One region of the Lysinibacillus sp. NPDC094403 genome, then DNA from elsewhere that is predicted to be linked to it. Evidence: riboswitches for the same ligand, from Rfam matches in the RefSeq annotation. Region 1 holds a riboswitch; each other region holds the start of a gene.
What was found. Region 1 has a riboswitch for lysine ahead of ACQKMV_RS18915 (amino acid permease). Riboswitches for the same ligand answer to the same signal wherever they lie in the genome.
Positions count from the first base shown of each region.

Region 1 (3,291 bases):
CTTATTCTTATACTCTACGGATCGCTGATTGCTATTATGGGGATACGAGGTTTTGGAGCTTAAAGCTTGGAACGTTCACCTATAGTGTTTTGATGATACGTCTGGGTTACAAATTCATCAATATTTTTTAACTTAAAAAAATTGTCCTGCGAGCATTTTCTATGGCTCACAGGACAGTTTAATTTTTTTATTGTTCTACTTTTAAATCACATTGCTCTAATGGAAGCATTTTTGTTTTATGCTTGATTTTATAGCCAAACCATAACAGTAAGAACAGTGGAATACCGATATATGAGACAAGAACTCCGTACCAATCTACTTTATCACCCATAAAGGCACTGTAGTTTTGTCCAATAACAACAATCATACAAACCGTAAAGGCGAATAGCGGACCGAATGGAAATAGCTTTGCTCTATACGGTAACAATTTCGGATCTAAGCCCTGTGCCTCGAACGCTCGACGGAAACGGTAATGACTAAATGCAATTCCTAGCCAGGCAATGAAGCCAGACATCCCAGAGGCATTTAGAAGCCACATATAGACCACACCATCACCAAAGAATGAAGCTAAAAATGCTAGGCAGCCTACAGCTAAAGTTGCCAATAATGCGTAAATCGGAATACCTCGACGGCTTAGTTTTGTGAAAAATTTCGGTGCATGTCCATCTACCGCTAATTGCCAAAGCATACGTGACGATGCGTAAAGCCCTGAATTCCCTGCTGACAGCATTGCCGTTAGAATGATAGCATTCATCAATGATGCAGCGAAGGCAATTCCTAAACGATCGAACACCAGTGTAAATGGCGAAACAGCGATATCTTCAGATAGCAAACGTGCGTCTGTAAATGGAATCAGCATCCCAATTGCACCAATCGCTAAAATATAGAATAAAAGAATTCTCCAGAAAACAGACTTAACAGCTTTCGGAATATTTTTACCAGGGTCATCCGTTTCACCTGCTGTTATTCCAAGTAGCTCCGTCCCTTGGAACGAGAATCCTGCAGCTAAGAAAATACCAAATGTAGCAAGGAAGCCACCGTGGAATGGTCCATCACTAATAAAGAAATTCGTAAAGCCTACAGGAGCTTGACCTCCTAAAATACCGAAAATCATTAAGAAACTGATGATAATAAAAACGATTACAGTTACAACCTTTATCATTGCAAACCAATATTCACTTTCACCATAGCTTTTTACCGATAATAGATTAAACGTTAAAACTACAGCGATAAATATAACAGTCCAAAGTGCAGATGAGCTATCTGGGAACCAATATTTCATAATTAATGAGACAGCTGAAATTTCCGCTGCAATTGTAATTGCCCAGTTGTACCAGTAGTTCCAACCAAGTGCAAAGCCTAGAGCTGGGTCTACAAATTTTGTAGCATACGTACTAAATGAACCCGATGATGGCATATAGGCTGCCATTTCGCCTAAACTCGTCATTAAAAAATACACCATGATACCGATTAATGCATAGGCGAGTAATGCACCGCCTGGGCCTGCTTGTGCAATGGCACCACCACTAGCTAAGAACAATCCTGTACCGATTGTACCGCCTAATGAAATCATTGTAATATGGCGGCTTTTTAATTCTTTTTTCAGCTTTGGCGCTTTATGGCCGAGCTGATTGACTTTTATCTCACTCACAATATAGCTTCCTTCCTTTTTTAAGAGGCAAAAAAATGCCATCACATGAACGTTGCTGTGATGGCTAAGTAAATCCTCTGTTCTTTCAAAATGATAGCGCAACACGTTGTCCAAACGTGACAGTTCTGTTCCTTTCGGAGACAGCCCCAGCATGAGGTTTTCAAGTCCCCTCACACTTCGGCAGTATTTCCTTTCAACTAATATCTCTAATGCTTGTCATTTCCATTAGTATACTCTTAAATACCGCGACCTCTACCTCAATACAAACATGAGGCATATAAATATTAAATTTATGATGGGTTCTATTTTAACATATGACCTATGACATTTCAATAACACGATTAATATTCCGTATTTTATGAATTTTCAACTATTTTTAACGTTGTGATAAAGTGGTATAGTGGTTCAATCATAATTGTTCTAACAGGGGGGATTTATTTGACTACTCATGAACATACCGATACTTATCCTAGCAGGAAAATTAACTGGAAAGGTACAACCTTATTACTAGTTATCGGCGTAATTTGCATTGCCTCGACACTACGTATGCCGCTAACAGTTGTTGGCCCTATTATTTCCTTTATCCGTGAAGATCTCGGCATATCCAATATACTAGCTGGCTTTCTAACAACAATCCCATTACTAGCATTTGCAATCATTTCACCATTCGCACCAAATGTTGCACGTAAATTTGGGCTAGAATTAACATTATTTTTATCAACTATTCTTTTAGCGTTAGGGATTGTACTACGTTCCCTTGGCACAACTAGTTTGCTCGTATTTGGTACTGCGCTAATTGGTATAGCCATTTCATTCGGTAACGTACTAATTCCCGGATTAATTAAATTGAAGTTTCCCTATCACGTAGGTTTGCTTATGGCATTTTTCACAATGTCGATGAATTTGACAGCTGGACTCGGTGCTGGCATTAGTTATCCTGTTGCCAATTCATCACTTGGTTGGCAAGGTGCACTGGCAATCGCACTTGTTCTTGTAGTGTTAACCATCTTAATTTGGATTCCACAGTTGAAATTTAATAAGCCTGAACCGACTGTTAAGACTACGAAAGAACGTACACCATTATGGAAATCACCTGTTACTTGGGCAGTGACAGGGGCTATGGGATTACAGTCATTATTATTTTATACAACTGCCGCTTGGATTCCTGAAATATATATGGCACAAGGATTAGCTGCAGATCGTGCAGGCTGGATGTTTTCCATCATGCAATTTTCACAAGTCCCAATGGCTTTAGCTGTGCCTATTATCGCTAGTAAAATGACATCTCAACGACCTCTCGTATTAATGTTTACGGCATTTTACTTAATTGGATTTATCGGAGTAGTTATGGAATGGACAAGCCTCGCTATACAGTGGATGGTGCTACTAGGCTTAGCCGGAGGAGCTTCATTCTCATTAGCAATGATGTTCTTTACATTACGTACCCGTACAGCTTTTGAGGCAGCTGATTTATCAGGGTTTGCACAATCACTAGGATATTTATTTGCCGCAATTGGTCCAATTTTATTTGGTTATTTACATGATTTATTCGGCGGCTGGCATATCACTGGTTGGTTATTTGTTGTAGTAGTATTGATACTCTTCTTATGTTCATTTAGGGCTTCTAAAAATGAATATGT
Region 1 covers NZ_JBNNTL010000016.1:3,078-6,368, reverse strand. Annotated here, with positions in the region: gene ACQKMV_RS18915 (amino acid permease) at 188-1,651, opposite strand; lysine riboswitch at 1,738-1,914, opposite strand; gene ACQKMV_RS18910 (CynX/NimT family MFS transporter) at 2,090-3,291, shown strand, end outside.

Region 2 (3,291 bases), on a different contig from region 1:
CTGCTGTATCTTTAATATTCATAATTAATTGGTTACCTGTTGCAGGCAATATATTTCGTGCAACTTGCGGTAATACAATGTTAAGCATAATTTGAAAATGATTCATACCAATTGCCGATGCAGCCTCGTACTGGCCATTATCAATGGAAACAATACCCCCACGCACGATTTCAGCCATATAAGCACCTGTATTTAGTGAAACAACTAAAATACCAGCCGTAATAAAGTGCATATCAATGCCAAATGCCATATCTAATCCGTAAAATACAACCATTGCTTGTACAATCATTGGTGTACCACGGAAGAATTCAACATAGCATGTTAGTAAAAAATTAATGAGCTTTAAGCTATAGAATTTTACACCCTTTTTACGAACCTTGATGGTATGCATAATTCCGATAAAAAATCCGATAAGTGCACCAATAATTGTACTACTAATTGAAATAAGTAATGTAAAATACGCACCTCTTAAAAACATTTGCCAGTTGTTCTCAACAATAGAAATAATCCAATCCAGACTCATGATGTTCCTCCTAACAACGTCGTGTTGCTTGTTTGTTACAGTCGTCTTAGCCCTCTACCGTTTTCTGTTTCTTTTATCTTATGAAACTTTTAGCTAAGACATTATTAATATTTAGAGAGATTGTTATTTATTACACGGGCTAGCTGTTAGCCCGTGCATTCAAGTTATTGTGCTGCTGGTTGTTGATGAATTGCTTCTTCCATAACTTTTTGGCGATCCTCTTCAGAAATACCTTTTAAAATTTCATTAATTTTTTCAAGATCTGCATCACCTTTACGTAAACCAACTGCAATCGATGTATTTGAAATATCAGTATCAAAGCCTTGTTCAAACTTAACATAAGTAAACTTATCGTTTGCAGCAGCAGCGGAAATACCTTCTGGACGTTCTGCAACATAGCCGTCAATTTTTCCAGCTTCTAACGCTACACGCATTGCTGGGAAGTTATCCATTGCAGTTTGTTTTTTTACATCTTTAATCTGATCGATAACTTCATAGTTAGATGTATTTAATTGTGATGTAATTTTAGCACCAGAGAAATCTTGGATAGATTTTGCATTTTCATATTTACTGCCTTCTTTAATGACCATCACAAAATCAGACGTATAGTAGTTTTCAGTGAAATCAATTGTTTTTTTACGCTCTGCAGTAGGTGACATACCTGCAATGATTGCATCAATTTTATTGGATTGTAGTGCAGGTACTAAACCATCCCACTCCAATTTTACGATAACTAATTCTTTTCCTAAGCCTTCAGCGATTTTTTTCGCCATTTGCACATCATAGCCACCAGCATATTCTGCATTATCTGCAATTTTTACTGCACCATTTGCATCATCTTGCTGCGTCCAGTTAAACGGAGCATAACCTGCCTCCATGCCGATACGGAACACACCTTTTTCTTTCGTATCAGAACTTGCACCTCCATTAGACGATGTCGTATCCTTTTTGCCTCCAGCACCACAAGCTGCTAACATAATTGCTGTCATTACGGTCAACATCAATACCAACAATTTTCTTTTCATGAAACATTCCCCTTTTCTGTAAAAAAATAAGACAACTGTACCAAAAAAGACCTAAGTACTGAACTTAGGTCTTACTTTTTTTAACAGTTGCCCAAATCCTCACTATAATTCCATCATTCCGAGATAGCACAACCTAGTAAACCTGGAAAATAATTTACTAGGACAGTCCTGCACTTATTCACTGCAGACCCAGCATAAAAGTACGAGCTCCTTTTATACTTCGGCGATATTTCCTTCTCCATTGCGTCTTCGCTTGCTTATACTCAACAATGAACTAATAAATACCGCGCCTCTACCTCACAATAGGATAAAAGTGAGGTTTGTTTATTTAATTGATATATAGATACTACTATAAAACTAACTTAATAGTCAAGATAATATTATTACTTTTCTGATTAATTACAATATTAGAGTTTTTTATCCTTTTTAAAGCCTTATATACACTTTTGCAAAGGTGAAAATAATTAGTGCCAAGAGAGTCCGTAAAGTCGCCCATACTTCATTATACGTACTCCAAACAACTCATATACATGGTTACGCTTATAACAAATGAGATGATGAGTTAGTTTTCTAGAAATTACGCAAATAATTAATATATAACTTACTCTTTAGTAATTCAAAAGAAATTGTGGAACAGTAAAGATAATACCCTTTGCACTATACGTTTCTTTCTGTGAAGCTTTCGCATACATTGGGACAACATATCCGTCGGTTTGAATACTTCATCCGTCGCTTTAGCTCTTTTTCTCGTTGCTTCGATTGCTTCATCCGTCACTCTGGCTTTTCTTTCCGTCCCTATAGCTCTTTATTCCCTCGCATTTAATAAATGCTCCATATAAAAAGAAAAAACCCTGCGAAACAATGTTCGCAGGGTTTTACCAAACTCAGGAATTAAGAATTTAATAATAAATCTTCTGGGTTTTCAAGTAGTTCTTTAACAGTTTTAAGGAAACCTACAGAATCTTTACCATCGATAATACGGTGGTCATAAGAAAGTGCTAAGTACATCATTGGGCGAATTTCTACTTCACCATTCACTTCAACTGGACGTTTTTTGATAGTATGCATACCAAGGATACCAGCTTGTGTACCATTCATGATAGGTGTAGACATTAATGAACCGAATACCCCACCATTTGTAATTGTGAATGAGCCACCTTGAAGATCAGCTAAACCTAATTTTTTGTCGCGTGCTTTTTTCGCTAGGTCTGCGATTGAATCTTCAATTTCAGCAAAGTTTTTGCGGTCAGCGTCACGTACAACTGGTACTACTAAACCTTCTTCAGTTGATACAGCTACACCGATATCAAAGAAGTTGTTTAAGTGAATTTCATCACCAGCGATTTGTGCGTTAACATATGGATATTTTTTAAGTGCTGCAACTACAGCTTTAGTGAAGAATGACATGAAACCAAGTTTTGAGCCAGTTGACTCGAAGAATTGGTCTTTTTTACGAGAACGTAAAGCCATAACGTTTGTCATATCTACTTCGTTGAATGTTGTTAACATTGCTGTAGATTGTTTTACTTCAAGTAAGCGTTTTGCAATTGTTTGGCGACGACGGCTCATTTTTTCAACAGTCACACGTGATTCATCTACAGCTGCAACTGCTTTAGGTGCTGCTGGAGCTGCTTGTGGTGCTGCTACTGGAGCTGTACCATGAGCTGCAACGTCTTGTACACGTACACGGCCTTGTGGATCTACTGGAGATACAGCAGCAAGGTCAATACCTTTTTCACGAGC
Region 2 covers NZ_JBNNTL010000002.1:488,197-491,487, forward strand. Annotated here, with positions in the region: gene ACQKMV_RS06665 (amino acid ABC transporter permease) at 1-523, opposite strand, end outside; gene ACQKMV_RS06670 (transporter substrate-binding domain-containing protein) at 688-1,548, opposite strand; lysine riboswitch at 1,665-1,851, opposite strand; gene odhB (2-oxoglutarate dehydrogenase complex dihydrolipoyllysine-residue succinyltransferase) at 2,440-3,291, opposite strand, start outside.
Region 2: linked by a shared signal. The riboswitch ahead of ACQKMV_RS06670 (transporter substrate-binding domain-containing protein) and the one ahead of ACQKMV_RS18915 (amino acid permease) in region 1 are both predicted to bind lysine.

Region 3 (3,291 bases), on a different contig from region 1:
ACACTTTTACTAATATCATCCATTTTAATTACTTCATCATTCAACTGCTCTGTTGATCGAGCTCCTTTGATCAACAACTCCTGAACTATCTCCCCTTTTGTAATGGATGATTCCATTTCCTCTACAAGTAGTAATGAATGCTGTTTTATTTCTTGAATGTTTGCATTTACATTTTGCTCAACCGCAAGCATCTCTTCTGTATTTGACGACATTTCTTCACTCATCGAAGAAATATCCCCTACACTCGTTGAGACATTTTTAACCTTTAAAGCCGTTTGAAAATTAATTAACTCCATGTGCGCTAGTACAAAGTCTAAAATCGCATTTTTCACATCAATGCTTTCCTGCTCTAGTTCCAATTCCAGAATTCGCTTTTTTAAAATTTGTATTTCTAAATCGTTGTGTTTCTCAACGGTTTCATCCATTGGCTTTTGAAATAAACCGAATAAGACCATACAAACCCACCTTTCCCTTGGTAAAACATGTCACATTTTATTATATAATAATAAAATTGGATAAAGTATTAAATTGTTGTAAACAAAAAAAGATGTGCCAATTACTGACACATCTTATTCAATTTTATATGTAAAGTGTTTGTTCTAAATTAAACTCATCATGTAATGCATTTGCTGCACGAATCATTTCGTTTTGAGGAACAACGACAGACACTTTTATTTCAGAAGTACTTACCATTTTCACAGGGATACCTTCACGACGTAGACGATCAAACATACGAGCAGCCACCCCTGGATTAGATGCCATACCTGAGCCAATTATAGAGACTTTTGCTAAGCCGATTTCAAAATCAGCAAAACTAAACCCTAGTGATAATTTGCTATCTTCTAGAACACGTAATGCTTCGGCGAACTCCTCTTTCAAAATGGTAAATGATACAGTTGGCTTTAAACCATCAATTATTGCTTGTACGATTATATCGACGTTTATGCGATTCTCTGCAAGTATTGTGAACATATCTGCTAACGAAGCATTAGAATAAGCATCATAGCCAACCGTTAAACGAATAACGTCTGACTCATAGGCAACACCACGTACAATTAAATTTTTCTCCATTTCAACTTCCTCCTTCAATAAAGTACCTACTGTATCTATTTCGCTCGACCGAATTATAACCGGGATTTGAAACTTCTTTGCTAACTCAACAGCTCTCGGGTGTAAAATTTGTGATCCTAAGTTTGATAACTCTAGCATCTCATCATAGGAAATTTCTTTTAGTTTTTGTGCCCCAGCAACGTAACTTGGATCAGCTGTATAGACTCCATCCACATTCGTGTAAATATCTACGCGCTCCGCCTTCAATGCTGCAGCAATAGCTATAGTCGCCGTTTCCGCCCCACCTTTACCAAGCGTCGTAATATTCCGTAAATTATCGATACCCTGTTCCCCAGCAACGATTACAATTTTCCCCTGAGTAAAATGCTCGTCAATTCGACTTACATCAATCTCATCAATACGTGCATTGCCATGTATAGCATCAGTCTGAATACCTGCCTGCCAGCCTGTTAATGACACTGCATCATATCCTTCTTCCTGCAAAGCAATTGCCACTAACGCACTTGATAGTTGTGAGCTTGTTGAAAATAGTGCGTCTAGTTCACGCTTAGATGCATTGTCTGATAGATCACGAGCCATTTTTGCTAATTCTTTTGCCATATCCCTCATAGCTGTAGTGACAACGACAACATCAAAACCTCTTTGCTTTTCTGCAATCGCCTTTTTAGCAACATTTTGAATGTGCTCTGTTGATACTAATGTGGCACCACCAAATTTCATCACAATTCTCGCCATCTTCATCATTCTCCTTCGTACTTTTCGTTGATTATAAAGTAGCTATACTTTTGCGGTTCTTCACCAAAATAACAATTTTCAGGGACATGCATGAGACAAAAGCAAAGCGGCGTGAGCACTTACCGTTCTCCGCTCTAAATTTTTTAATCAAGAACAGATTTTAATATGGATCCACTTTTGCATTAATAGCTTTTACTCTCGGGGGTTATACGGAAAATCTTTTGGCATCATTCCATAATAGTAAGAATTGCTTTGAGAAAATGTTGTCTCTAGAGAACTAAAAAAGCAACTCTCACATAACGTGAAAGCTGCTTATAACATGTACAATAAAAGTAACTTGTGCATGTGTGATAGCTCTCCGAAACGTTTAGAATCGACAGTCCTACATCTCTTAAATGTAAAACCAGCTAAGCATCGGAAACAACGATGCTCTACTTCGGCAAGCTCCCCTTTCATACATTTTCACTGGACTTGTCCGTCCTCTAATGCACTACTCTTGAATCTTGCACCTCTATCATCACTAAATAGTGAATGTATTTAATTGAACCTTAGCGAAAAAATTTCTAGTTTATGTATAAATAGAAACTACTAAAAACTAAGGCATCGTATATAACATTGCTATATTGTAGATCAATGTTATATACAACCTTAGCATATGTCTAATCCTTTGACAATGTCTCCTGTTGAAAATAGGCGTGAATATTACTAGCTAGATTAGCAGGCATTCCTGCTTCCTGTAATGCCTGCTCACTAGCCTCACGAATTTTTTTGACTGAGCCAAAATGCTTAAGTAATTGCTGTTTTCGCTTTGGACCAACACCCTCTATATTATCGAGGACAGATTGGATAGCATGCTTTTCGTGTTGCTGTCGTAAGAAGGTAATAGCAAAGCGGTGTACTTCGTCCTGAATTCGTTGCAGTAAATAGAAGCCATCGCTTGTGCGCTTCAATGTAATTACTTCAGGCGGATCACCAAATAGAAGCTGTGACGTATTGTGCTTGTCATCTTTTGCTAATCCAGCTATTGGAATGACAAGGCCTAGCTCATCCTCTAATACTTCTCGCGCTACTTCCATTTGCCCCTTCCCACCATCAATTAGTACTAAATCTGGCAAAGGCAGACCTTCCTTTAAAACTCGCGTATATCGACGACGGATTACTTCCTGCATTGCACCGTAATCATCGTGCTTGGCAGCAGTGCGTGTTTTGTACTTTCGATACTCCTTCTTTGCAGGTTTTCCATCGATAAATACTACCATTGCAGATACAGCATCTGTCCCATGCATATGACTATTATCGAAGGCTTCAATCCGTAACGGCGTAGAAATACCCATAGCTTCACCAAGAGCCTCACATGCTCCTATTGTTCGTTCTTCCTGACGTTCAATAAGCTGGAATTTCGCTGCTACAGCAATTTCAGCATTTTTCGTCGCTAATTCAACTAGCTCCTTTTTTTGCCCACGTTTTGGTGTCAGTACCTTAACT
Region 3 covers NZ_JBNNTL010000005.1:183,378-186,668, forward strand. Annotated here, with positions in the region: gene ACQKMV_RS10830 (methyl-accepting chemotaxis protein) at 1-455, opposite strand, end outside; gene ACQKMV_RS10835 (aspartate kinase) at 580-1,806, opposite strand; lysine riboswitch at 2,150-2,328, opposite strand; gene uvrC (excinuclease ABC subunit UvrC) at 2,466-3,291, opposite strand, start outside.
Region 3: linked by a shared signal. The riboswitch ahead of ACQKMV_RS10835 (aspartate kinase) and the one ahead of ACQKMV_RS18915 (amino acid permease) in region 1 are both predicted to bind lysine.